DNA from 3 places in the Bradyrhizobium sp. IC3123 genome. Region 2 is predicted to be linked to each of the others. Evidence: predicted binding sites of a transcription regulator. Region 2 holds the regulator's gene; each other region holds the start of a gene.
What was found. The regulator HrcA, encoded in region 2, represses chaperone genes, less so after heat shock. The targets are predictions, from matches to a motif close to GTTAGCACTCNCNNNNNGNGAGTGCTAAC.
Positions count from the first base shown of each region.

Region 1: the regulator HrcA is predicted to act here: its motif matches at 1,254-1,282, upstream of I6F20_RS15700 (co-chaperone GroES).
Region 3: the regulator HrcA is predicted to act here: its motif matches at 1,605-1,633, upstream of I6F20_RS01030 (co-chaperone GroES).

Region 1 is NZ_JADYVF010000004.1:287,965-291,238, forward strand. Features, by position in the region: gene I6F20_RS15690 (protein phosphatase CheZ) at 1-303, shown strand, start outside; gene I6F20_RS15695 (hypothetical protein) at 537-1,058, opposite strand; gene I6F20_RS15700 (co-chaperone GroES) at 1,373-1,669, shown strand; gene groL (chaperonin GroEL) at 1,788-3,274, shown strand, end outside.
Region 2 is NZ_JADYVF010000007.1:157,716-160,989, forward strand. Features, by position in the region: gene rdgB (RdgB/HAM1 family non-canonical purine NTP pyrophosphatase) at 1-168, opposite strand, end outside; gene rph (ribonuclease PH) at 180-893, opposite strand; gene hrcA (heat-inducible transcriptional repressor HrcA) at 1,062-2,150, shown strand; gene grpE (nucleotide exchange factor GrpE) at 2,245-2,862, shown strand; gene pncA (bifunctional nicotinamidase/pyrazinamidase) at 3,015-3,274, opposite strand, start outside.
Region 3 is NZ_JADYVF010000001.1:192,103-195,376, reverse strand. Features, by position in the region: gene I6F20_RS01040 (O-linked N-acetylglucosamine transferase, SPINDLY family protein) at 1-876, shown strand, start outside; gene I6F20_RS01035 (usg protein) at 1,010-1,297, opposite strand; gene I6F20_RS01030 (co-chaperone GroES) at 1,677-1,991, shown strand; gene groL (chaperonin GroEL) at 2,039-3,274, shown strand, end outside.

The sequences.
Region 1 (3,274 bases), on a different contig from region 2:
TCGATCGATCAGCAGAAGCGCCTTGCCGACGACATCCAGGAACGCGTCATCTCGATCTTCGAAGCCTGCAACTTCCAGGACCTGACCGGCCAGCGCATCAGCAAGGTCATGGGCACGATGAAGTTCATCGAGCAGCACATCAACGCGATGATGGAGATCTGGGGCGGCGTCGACGCGATCAAGTCCCATGTGCCCGCGCAGGTCGACAACCGCAGCGAGGACGAGAAGCTCCTCAACGGCCCCAAGCTCGCCGGCGACGTCGGCCACGCCTCGCAGGACGACATCGACGCGCTGTTCGACTGAGCGGCGACGACATCGGAATAACAAAACGCCGGCCTTGGGCCGGCGTTTTTTGTTTTGGCCGGTGCAGATCGTGAACTCTTCTTCCCTTCTCCCCTTGTGGGAGAAGGTGGCGCGAAGCGCCGGATGAGGGTTCTCTCCACTCGCAAGACCGTTCGTGAGGAGATAGACCCCTCACCCGTCTCGCCGCTACGCGGCGAGCCACCTCTCCCACAAGGGGAGAGGGTAAGAGACCGTCACGCCCTCGGCGCGCAGCGGACGTAGACCATGTTGCCGTAGCGGGTGCCGGCGTCCTTGTCGATGAAGCGGGTGATCATGACGCGACCGTCGAAGGAGACGATTTCGCGGTCCTGGTCGCCGGGGGTCGGGCCGGCCGGCCCGATGTAGTTCTTGCCGCTCGGCGAGCCCTTCAGCCGCAGCTCCTGCGGCGTCGCCTGGTCGGCGAGATGCATGATCACGCCACCGGAGGAACCGGCGGTGATCACGTAGGGGTTCCTGCATTGCTCACGCGCCATCTTCTCGGTGCGGGCGCGATCGGCCGGGTTCTGGAACGAGGCGAGGCCCCAGCGGCCGACGATCTCGTCGGCGCGGATGCTGGCGGGCATTTCCGGAGCGACGCCAGGTTCGGCTTCGGGCGGCGGCGGGGACGACGTGAGGGACGGCAGGTTGAAGCCGCCGCCGCAGGCGCCCAGCAGCAGCGCCAGACAAGAGGCGGCCGCCAGATTGGCAACCGTGCGCGCGTGAGCCGAACTGATCATGGCATTCCCCCGAACAAGACCATGGCCGCACCCCTCCCGCAGCCAAGCGCAAAACCGCTGCCGGAGCAATGACGTCGTTCTTTACGGCGACGCCCCGAGCGAGTTTCCAATGCCACCATCCTATATCCGCCTCAACAATCGCTTAACCACCTTTGCTTGACAGGATCGCGGCCAAGCCATATTTCCGGACCCACTATTAGCACTCGGAAAGCCCGATTGCTAAGCGCGCCGTTCGATCCTCGACGCGAGGCCGGACGGAAGCGCCGCCCCACCGACCCCACAACTTCCGAAGCGAGCCTCCAAAGGGAAACGTCATGGCTAAATCCAAATTTCGTCCGCTGCATGACCGTGTCGTGGTCAAACGTATCGACGCCGAGGAAAAGACCAAGGGCGGCATCATCATTCCGGACACGGCCAAGGAAAAGCCGTCCCAGGGCGAGATCGTCGCCGTCGGCCCCGGCGGCCGCGACGAGACCGGCAAGCTGATCCCGATCGACCTCAAGGTCGGCGACCGCGTGCTGTTCGGCAAGTGGTCGGGCACCGAGGTCAAGATCGACAACGAAGAGCTCCTGATCATGAAGGAGTCGGACATCATGGGCGTGCTGGCCTAAGGCCGTCCGCCTGAACAGCCGCTGAATGTCATGCCCGGATCCAGGCGATCCGGGCATCCATCGTTCCGCCGCACGGCACAAGACAACACACATCACATAACACGAGGGATTGCAGACCATGGCTGCCAAAGACGTCAAGTTTTCCGGAGACGCGCGCGATCGCATGCTGCGCGGCGTCGACGTTCTCGCCAACGCCGTCAAGGTGACGCTCGGCCCGAAGGGCCGCAACGTTGTCATCGAGAAGAGCTTCGGCGCCCCCCGCATCACCAAGGACGGCGTCACGGTCGCCAAGGAGATCGAGCTCGAGGACAAGTTCGAGAACATGGGCGCCCAGATGGTGCGTGAGGTCGCCTCCAAGACCAACGACCTCGCCGGCGACGGCACCACCACCGCGACCGTGCTGGCCCAGGCCATCGTGCGCGAAGGCGCCAAGGCGGTCGCCGCCGGCATGAACCCGATGGATCTCAAGCGCGGCATCGACACCGCGGTTGCCGCCGTCATCAAGGACATCGAGAAGCGCGCCAAGCCGGTCGCCGCCTCCTCCGAGGTCGCCCAGGTCGGCACCATCTCGGCCAACGGCGATGCCGCCATCGGCAAGATGATCGCCCAGGCGATGCAGAAGGTCGGCAACGAGGGCGTCATCACCGTCGAGGAGAACAAGTCGCTCGAGACCGAGGTTGATATCGTCGAGGGCATGAAGTTCGACCGCGGCTATCTCAGCCCCTACTTCGTCACCAATGCCGAGAAGATGACCGCCGAGCTCGAGGACGCCTACATCCTCCTGCACGAGAAGAAGCTCTCGGGCCTGCAGGCCATGCTGCCGGTGCTGGAAGCCGTGGTGCAGTCGGGCAAGCCGCTCGTCATCATCGCCGAGGACGTCGAGGGCGAGGCGCTGGCCACCCTGGTCGTCAACCGGCTCCGCGGCGGCCTCAAGGTCGCGGCCGTCAAGGCGCCGGGCTTCGGTGACCGCCGCAAGGCCATGCTGGAGGACATCGCGATCCTGACCGGCGGCCAGCTGATCTCCGAGGAGCTCGGCATCAAGCTCGAGAACGTCACGGTGAAGATGCTCGGCCGCGCCAAGAAGGTGGTGATCGACAAGGAGAACACCACGATCGTCAACGGCGCCGGCAAGAAGCCCGACATCGAGGCCCGCGTCGGCCAGATCAAGGCGCAGATCGAGGAGACCACCTCGGACTACGACCGCGAGAAGCTCCAGGAGCGCCTCGCCAAGCTCGCCGGCGGCGTCGCGGTGATCCGCGTCGGCGGCGCCACCGAGATCGAGGTCAAGGAGAAGAAGGACCGCGTCGAGGACGCGCTCAACGCCACCCGCGCCGCGGTTCAGGAAGGCATCGTCCCGGGCGGCGGCGTCGCGCTGCTCCGCGCCAAGAAGGCGGTCGGCCGTCTCACCAACGCCAATGACGACGTCCAGGCCGGCATCAACATCGTGCTGAAGGCGCTGGAAGCCCCGATCCGCCAGATCTCCGAGAACGCCGGCGTGGAAGGCTCGATCGTGGTCGGCAAGATCCTGGAGAACAAGTCCGAGACCTTCGGCTTCGACGCCCAGAACGAGGACTATGTCGACATGGTCGAGAAGGGCATCATCGA
Region 2 (3,274 bases):
CGCGGCGTTGCTGCGGAAATCGTTGCCGGTTTCCTCGGGCTCGTCTAGGCCGAGCTCGCCGGCCGACACCGCCTCGATCCCGTACGGCGCGAGCAGCTCCCTCATCTCGGCGAGCTTGCCGGGATTGTGGGTGGCGATGACGAGCTTGTCGGTGATTCGGCGGTGCATGGGCCTATTGACTACGCCACGGCCAGTTTCTGCAAGTCCACCAGGCGCGCAATGCCCTTCTGCGCCAGGGCGATCAGCTTCAGGAACTCGTCCTGCGTGAACGGCTCGCGTTCCGCGGTGCCCTGCACCTCGATGATGCGGCCATCGCCGGTCATGACGAAATTGGCGTCGGTCTCGGCTTCCGAATCCTCGGCATAGTCGAGATCGAGCACCGGCGTGCCGTTGTAGATGCCGCAGGAGATCGCGGCGACGTTGTCGCGCATCACGTTGGCCTTCACCATGTTGCGCGCCTTCATCCAGTTGAGGCAATCGGCAAGCGCGACCCAGGCGCCGGTGATCGAGGCCGTGCGCGTGCCGCCGTCGGCCTGGAGCACGTCGCAATCGACCGTGATCTGGCGCTCGCCAAGCGCTTCGAGATCGACGATGGTGCGAAGCGAGCGGCCGATCAGGCGCTGGATCTCGACGGTGCGGCCGCTCTGCTTGCCGGCGGAGGCCTCGCGGCGGGTGCGTTCGGAGGTCGCGCGCGGCAGCATGCCGTATTCGGCGGTGACCCAGCCGCGGCCCTGCCCCTTCAGCCACGGCGGCAGGCGATCCTCCAGTGTGGCGGTGACCAGCACATGGGTGTCGCCGAATTTAACGAGGCACGAGCCTTCCGCATATTTGACCACGCCGCGCTCCAGCGTCACGGGGCGCAATTCGTCGGGCGCACGGCGGCTTGGCCGCATGGGAAATCTCCAAAACTCACGGGAATAGGCTGTTCGCGGTGCTTGTAGGTGGGGCGGGGGTGGGCGGCAAGGGCTTATTCACCCCCTGACCGTCGGCCTGCAAACGCCACGCTTGTCAGACGCGGCCCGGATGGACAAATTATAAGGATCTGAGAGGAGTTACCGTCTGTGGCCCATCACGATCCGATCCATCTGATCGCGCCGCGCGCAGGCCTTGCCCAGCTCAACGAGCGTTCCCGCGACATCTTTCGTCAAATTGTCGAAAGCTATCTCGCGACCGGTGAGCCGGTCGGCTCGCGCAACATTTCCCGCCTGATTGCGATGCCGCTGTCGCCGGCATCTGTGCGCAACGTCATGGCCGATCTGGAACAGCTCGGCCTGATCTATGCCCCGCACACCTCCGCCGGCCGGCTGCCGACGGAACTGGGCCTGCGCTTCTTCGTCGATGCCCTGATGCAGGTCGGCGACCTCAACGAGGCCGAGCGGCAGGCGATCCAGAGCCAGCTCTCGTCCGTCGGCGAGGCGCAATCGGTCGAGGCGGCGCTGGACCAGGCCTTGATGCGGCTCTCCGGCCTGACCCGGGCCGCTGCCGTCGTGCTGACGCCGAAATCCAATGCGCGGCTGAAGCACATCGAATTCGTCCGCCTGGAACCGGAAAAAGCGCTGGTGATCCTGGTCGGCGAAGACGGCCAGGTTGAAAACCGCGTGTTGACGCTGCCGCCCGGAGTTCCCTCTTCGGCGCTGACAGAGGCCGGCAATTTCCTCAATGCGCGGATCCGCGGCCGGACTTTGGCCGAAGCGCGGCTCGAGCTCGAGACCGCACTCGGCGAGGCCCGTGCCGAGCTCGATCAGCTGACACAGAAAGTGATCTCGGCCGGCATTGCCAGCTGGTCCGGCGGCGAGAGCGAGGACCGTCAGCTCATCGTCCGCGGCCACGCCAATCTGCTCGAAGATCTGCACGCGCTGGAGGATCTGGAGCGGGTTCGCCTGTTGTTCGACGACCTCGAGACCAAGCGCGGCGTGATCGATCTGCTCGGCCGGGCCGAGACCGCCGAAGGCGTGCGCATCTTCATCGGCAGTGAGAACAAGCTGTTCTCGCTGTCGGGGTCCTCCACCATCATCTCGCCCTATCGGGATGCCGCCGGCCACATCGTCGGCGTTCTCGGCGTGATCGGCCCGACGCGGCTGAATTATGCCCGCGTGATCCCGACCGTGGACTACGCCGCCCGCATCGTCAGCCGCCTGTTGGGGGGCTGACCGGCCTTTCTGTCGATCACGGGCGCTTGATTTTCGCGGGCTTAAGCACGATATCCGGGCCAACATCCCTGAAACGAGTTCGAGATCAGAGCCGATGACCGAGCAAGACCGGCAACCCCAAGACACGACTGCAGCGACCGGCGAGCCCGTGGTGTCGAAACCCTACATCATGCCCGACGATCCCGAGCCGGGTTCGGTCGAAACCCTGCAAAAGGAAGCGGCTGAAGCGCGCGACCGCATGCTGCGGACGCTGGCCGAGATGGAGAATTTGCGCAAGCGCACCGCAAAGGAAGTCGCCGACGCCCGCCTCTACGGCATCACCGGCTTCGCGCGCGACGTGCTCGACATCGCCGACAATCTCCAGCGCGCACTCGATGCCGTTCCGGCGGAGGCGCGTGCTGCGGCCGATCCCGGCCTGGTCTCGTTGATCGAGGGCGTCGAGCTCACGGAGCGCGCGCTGCTCAACGCGCTGGAAAAACACGGCGTGAAGAAGCTGGATCCTCAGGGCCAGAAGTTCGACCCGAACTTCCACCAGGCAATGTACGAAGTGCCTGACGCGTCGGTGCCGTCGGGCACCGTGGTGCAGATCATGCAGGCCGGCTACACCATCGGTGACCGCGTGCTGCGCCCGGCGCTGGTCGGCGTCGCCAAGGGCGGCGCGAAGACTGCGCCCGCGGCGAACAACAACGAATCGAGCAGCGCGGCGAACTGAGTGTTGGCGTCATTCCGGGGCTCGACGAAGTCGAGAACCCGGAATCCATTGAACAGCAGAGACAACCGCACAATGGATTCTCAGGTGCGCAAATTGCGCACCATAGCTCGCGCTGAAGCGCGCCCCGGAATGACGGAAGGATAGCGCGCCGCCTACGCGCTCACCGCGATATCCGCAGACTGAATCCGCTTCACGCCCGCCTTGGCCATGTCGGCCCAGGCCTTGGCGAGCGAGCCCTGCGTGTCGATGCCGCGGCAGGCGTCTTCCACCACATAGACCTCGAAGCCCGCCTTGCGCCCGTCGAGCGCGGTCCAGGCGACGCAGAAGTCTGTCGCAAGACCAGCGACGAAGACGCGCTTGATCTTGCGGCCCCTCAGGTAGCCGGCGAGCCCGGTCGAGGTCTTGCCGTCGG
Region 3 (3,274 bases), on a different contig from region 2:
ATTCGCGCCGATCGCATCGATATCCTGATCGATCTGTCCGGCCATACAAGAGGAAACCGCCTCGGCGTATTTGCGCGCAAGCCGGCACCGATCCAGGCGCACGGCTGGGGCCACGGCACCGGCACCGGGTTGCCGGCGATCGACTATCTGTTCTCGGATCCGGTCGGGATTCCGCACGACGTTCGGCATCTGCTTGCAGAGACGGTGGTCGACCTGCCGTGCTTCGTGACGCTGGCGCCGCTGCCGGCCGGGATTGCGCGAGCCGCAACGCCGGCACTCTCGAACGGCTTCGTCACGTTCGGTGTCTTCAACCGCATCAGCAAGATCTCGGACGAGGCGGCGGCAGTCTGGTCCAGGATCCTCGAACGGGTGCCGGGCTCGCGACTGCTGATCAAGGACGTTGCGCTCGACGACCAGCTGGTCCGCGACAAGCTGCTGGCGCGATTTGCGGCTTGCCGATTGCCGGCCGAACGCGTCGATCTGCTCGGGGCCACCTTGCGGGACGAGCATCTGGCATCGTTCAATCGCATCGATATTGCTCTCGATCCGTTCCCGCAGAACGGCGGCGTCAGCACATGGGAAGCCCTGCAGATGGGCGTGCCCGTGGTGGCGAAGCTCGGCAACAGCCTGCCCGGCCGCGCCGCCGGCGCCATCCTCACCGCACTTGGCCTGCCGGACTGGGTCGCCGACAGCGAGGAGGGCTATGTCGAGATCGCGGCCAGCCGCGCGGCCGAGATCGGCGAGCTCGACAAGTTGCGCCGCGAGTTGCCCGCAATGATCAACGCCGCGGCCGCGGGCAACCCCGTCTCATATGCACGCGCGGTGGACGCGGCCTATCGCGCGATGTGGACGCGTTATTGCAGCGGCGGCGTCTGATTGCGTGATCTCGTAGGGTGGATTAGCCGAAGGCGTAATCCACCATTTCTGTTTCGGCACGCGGAGAGAAACGAGGTGGATTACGCCAGCGGCAGCGCGTCGCGCCGCCGCAGGCTAATCCACCCTTGCGGCCTCAATGCAGGCGGAACACGCCGTCAACGGCGCGGAGCTCGGCCGGCTTGATCAGCTTGGAATGGGCCACCGTCACCGAATGGAGGGGACCGTCGAGCTTCTCCTGCCAGAACGCCAGGAAATCGGTCAGCGCGGGGAATTTCGGAAACATGTCGTAGTTCTGCCAGACATAGGTCTGGAGCAGCGAGGGATGATCCGGCATCCGATAGAGAATTTGTGCCGTCGTCAGCCCGTAGCCCAGCATCTGTTTCCGGAATTCCTCGGAAACGCCCCCAACGCGCAGTCCCATGCCAAACCTCCTTTGCAGGAGCGCATTCGGCGAGTGGCTTGGTCCGTGCCCCGGGGAGCCACCCGGAAACGATGCGCTCACAGACGAGAAATGTGACGCAAACTGACAACTCATCTCAAGCCCAAAAGTTTAACAAGCTGTTGAAATTCAATGCTTTAGCAGCAGAGACGACTCCGTGCTAATACGGTCACGGCTGCCCGGTTAACGATGGCGAGGGGTTTCTGGCAGTCCGCGCTTTCGGCTGCTAATTTTTCTGCTACAAACCCTTGCTCCCGCAAAATTCCTGTCCTATTTCAGGCTCGCTCGTGCTAGCACTCACGGGCAACGACTGCTAACAATCTCCAAATTCTCAACACGTGCAATTGCTTAGGAGGACTGCATGAAATTCCGTCCGCTTCACGACCGCGTCGTGGTCAAGCGCATCGACGCAGAAGAGAAGACCGCTGGCGGCATCATCATTCCCGACACTGCCAAGGAAAAGCCCTCCCAGGGCGAAGTCGTCGCCGTTGGCCCCGGTGGCCGCGACGAAGCTGGCAAGCTGATCCCGATCGACCTGAAGGTCGGCGACCGCGTGCTGTTCGGCAAGTGGTCCGGCACCGAGGTCAAGATCGACGGCCAGGACCTGCTGATCATGAAGGAGAGCGACGTGATGGGCGTTCTCGAAGTCACCGAGTCCAAGAAGAAGGCGGCTTAAGAGCCCCTCTCCTCCCTCCAGTCAAACTCACCTAAGGAAAACTCCAGATGGCAGCCAAAGAAGTCAAATTCTCGGTTGAAGCGCGCGACAAGATGCTGCGCGGCGTCGACGTTCTCGCCAATGCGGTGAAGGTCACGCTCGGTCCGAAGGGCCGCAACGTTGTGCTCGACAAGTCGTTCGGCGCTCCCCGCATCACCAAGGACGGCGTCACCGTCGCCAAGGAGATCGAGCTCGACGACAAGTTCGAGAACATGGGCGCGCAGATGGTGCGCGAAGTCGCCTCCAAGTCCGCTGACGCGGCCGGCGACGGCACCACCACCGCCACCGTGCTCGCCCAGGCGATCGTGAAGGAAGGCGCCAAGTCGGTCGCCGCCGGCATGAACCCGATGGACCTCAAGCGCGGCATCGACCTCGCGGTCGAAGCCGTCGTGGCCGACCTCGAGAAGAACTCGAAGAAGGTCACCTCGAACGACGAGATCGCCCAGGTCGGCACCATCTCGGCCAACGGCGATGCCGAAATCGGCAAGTTCCTCGCCGACGCCATGAAGAAGGTCGGCAACGAGGGCGTCATCACCGTCGAGGAAGCCAAGTCGCTCGAGACCGAGCTCGACGTGGTCGAGGGCATGCAGTTCGACCGCGGCTACATCTCGCCCTACTTCGTCACCAACGCCGACAAGATGCGCGTTGAGATGGACGATGCCTACATCCTCATCAACGAGAAGAAGCTCTCCTCGCTGAACGAGCTGCTGCCGCTGCTCGAGGCCGTGGTGCAGACCGGCAAGCCGCTGGTCATCGTCGCCGAGGACGTCGAAGGCGAAGCGCTTGCGACCCTCGTCGTGAACCGCCTGCGCGGCGGCCTCAAGGTCGCGGCCGTCAAGGCTCCGGGCTTCGGCGATCGCCGCAAGGCCATGCTGCAGGACATCGCGATCCTGACCGGCGGCCAGGCGATCTCGGAAGACCTCGGCATCAAGCTCGAGAACGTCACGCTCAACATGCTCGGTCGCGCCAAGAAGGTGATGATCGACAAGGAGAACACCACGATCGTCAACGGCGCCGGCAAGAAGGCCGACATCGAGGCGCGCGTGGCGCAGATCAAGGCGCAGATCGAGGAGACCACCTCGGACTACGACCGTGAGAAGCTCCAGGAGCGTCTCGCCAAGCTCGCGGGCGGCGTCGCGGTGATCCGCGTCGGCGGCGCGACCGAGGTCGAGGTGAAGGAGCGCAAGGATCGCGTTGATGACGCGATGCATGCGACCCGCGCGGCCGTGGAAGAAGGCATCGTC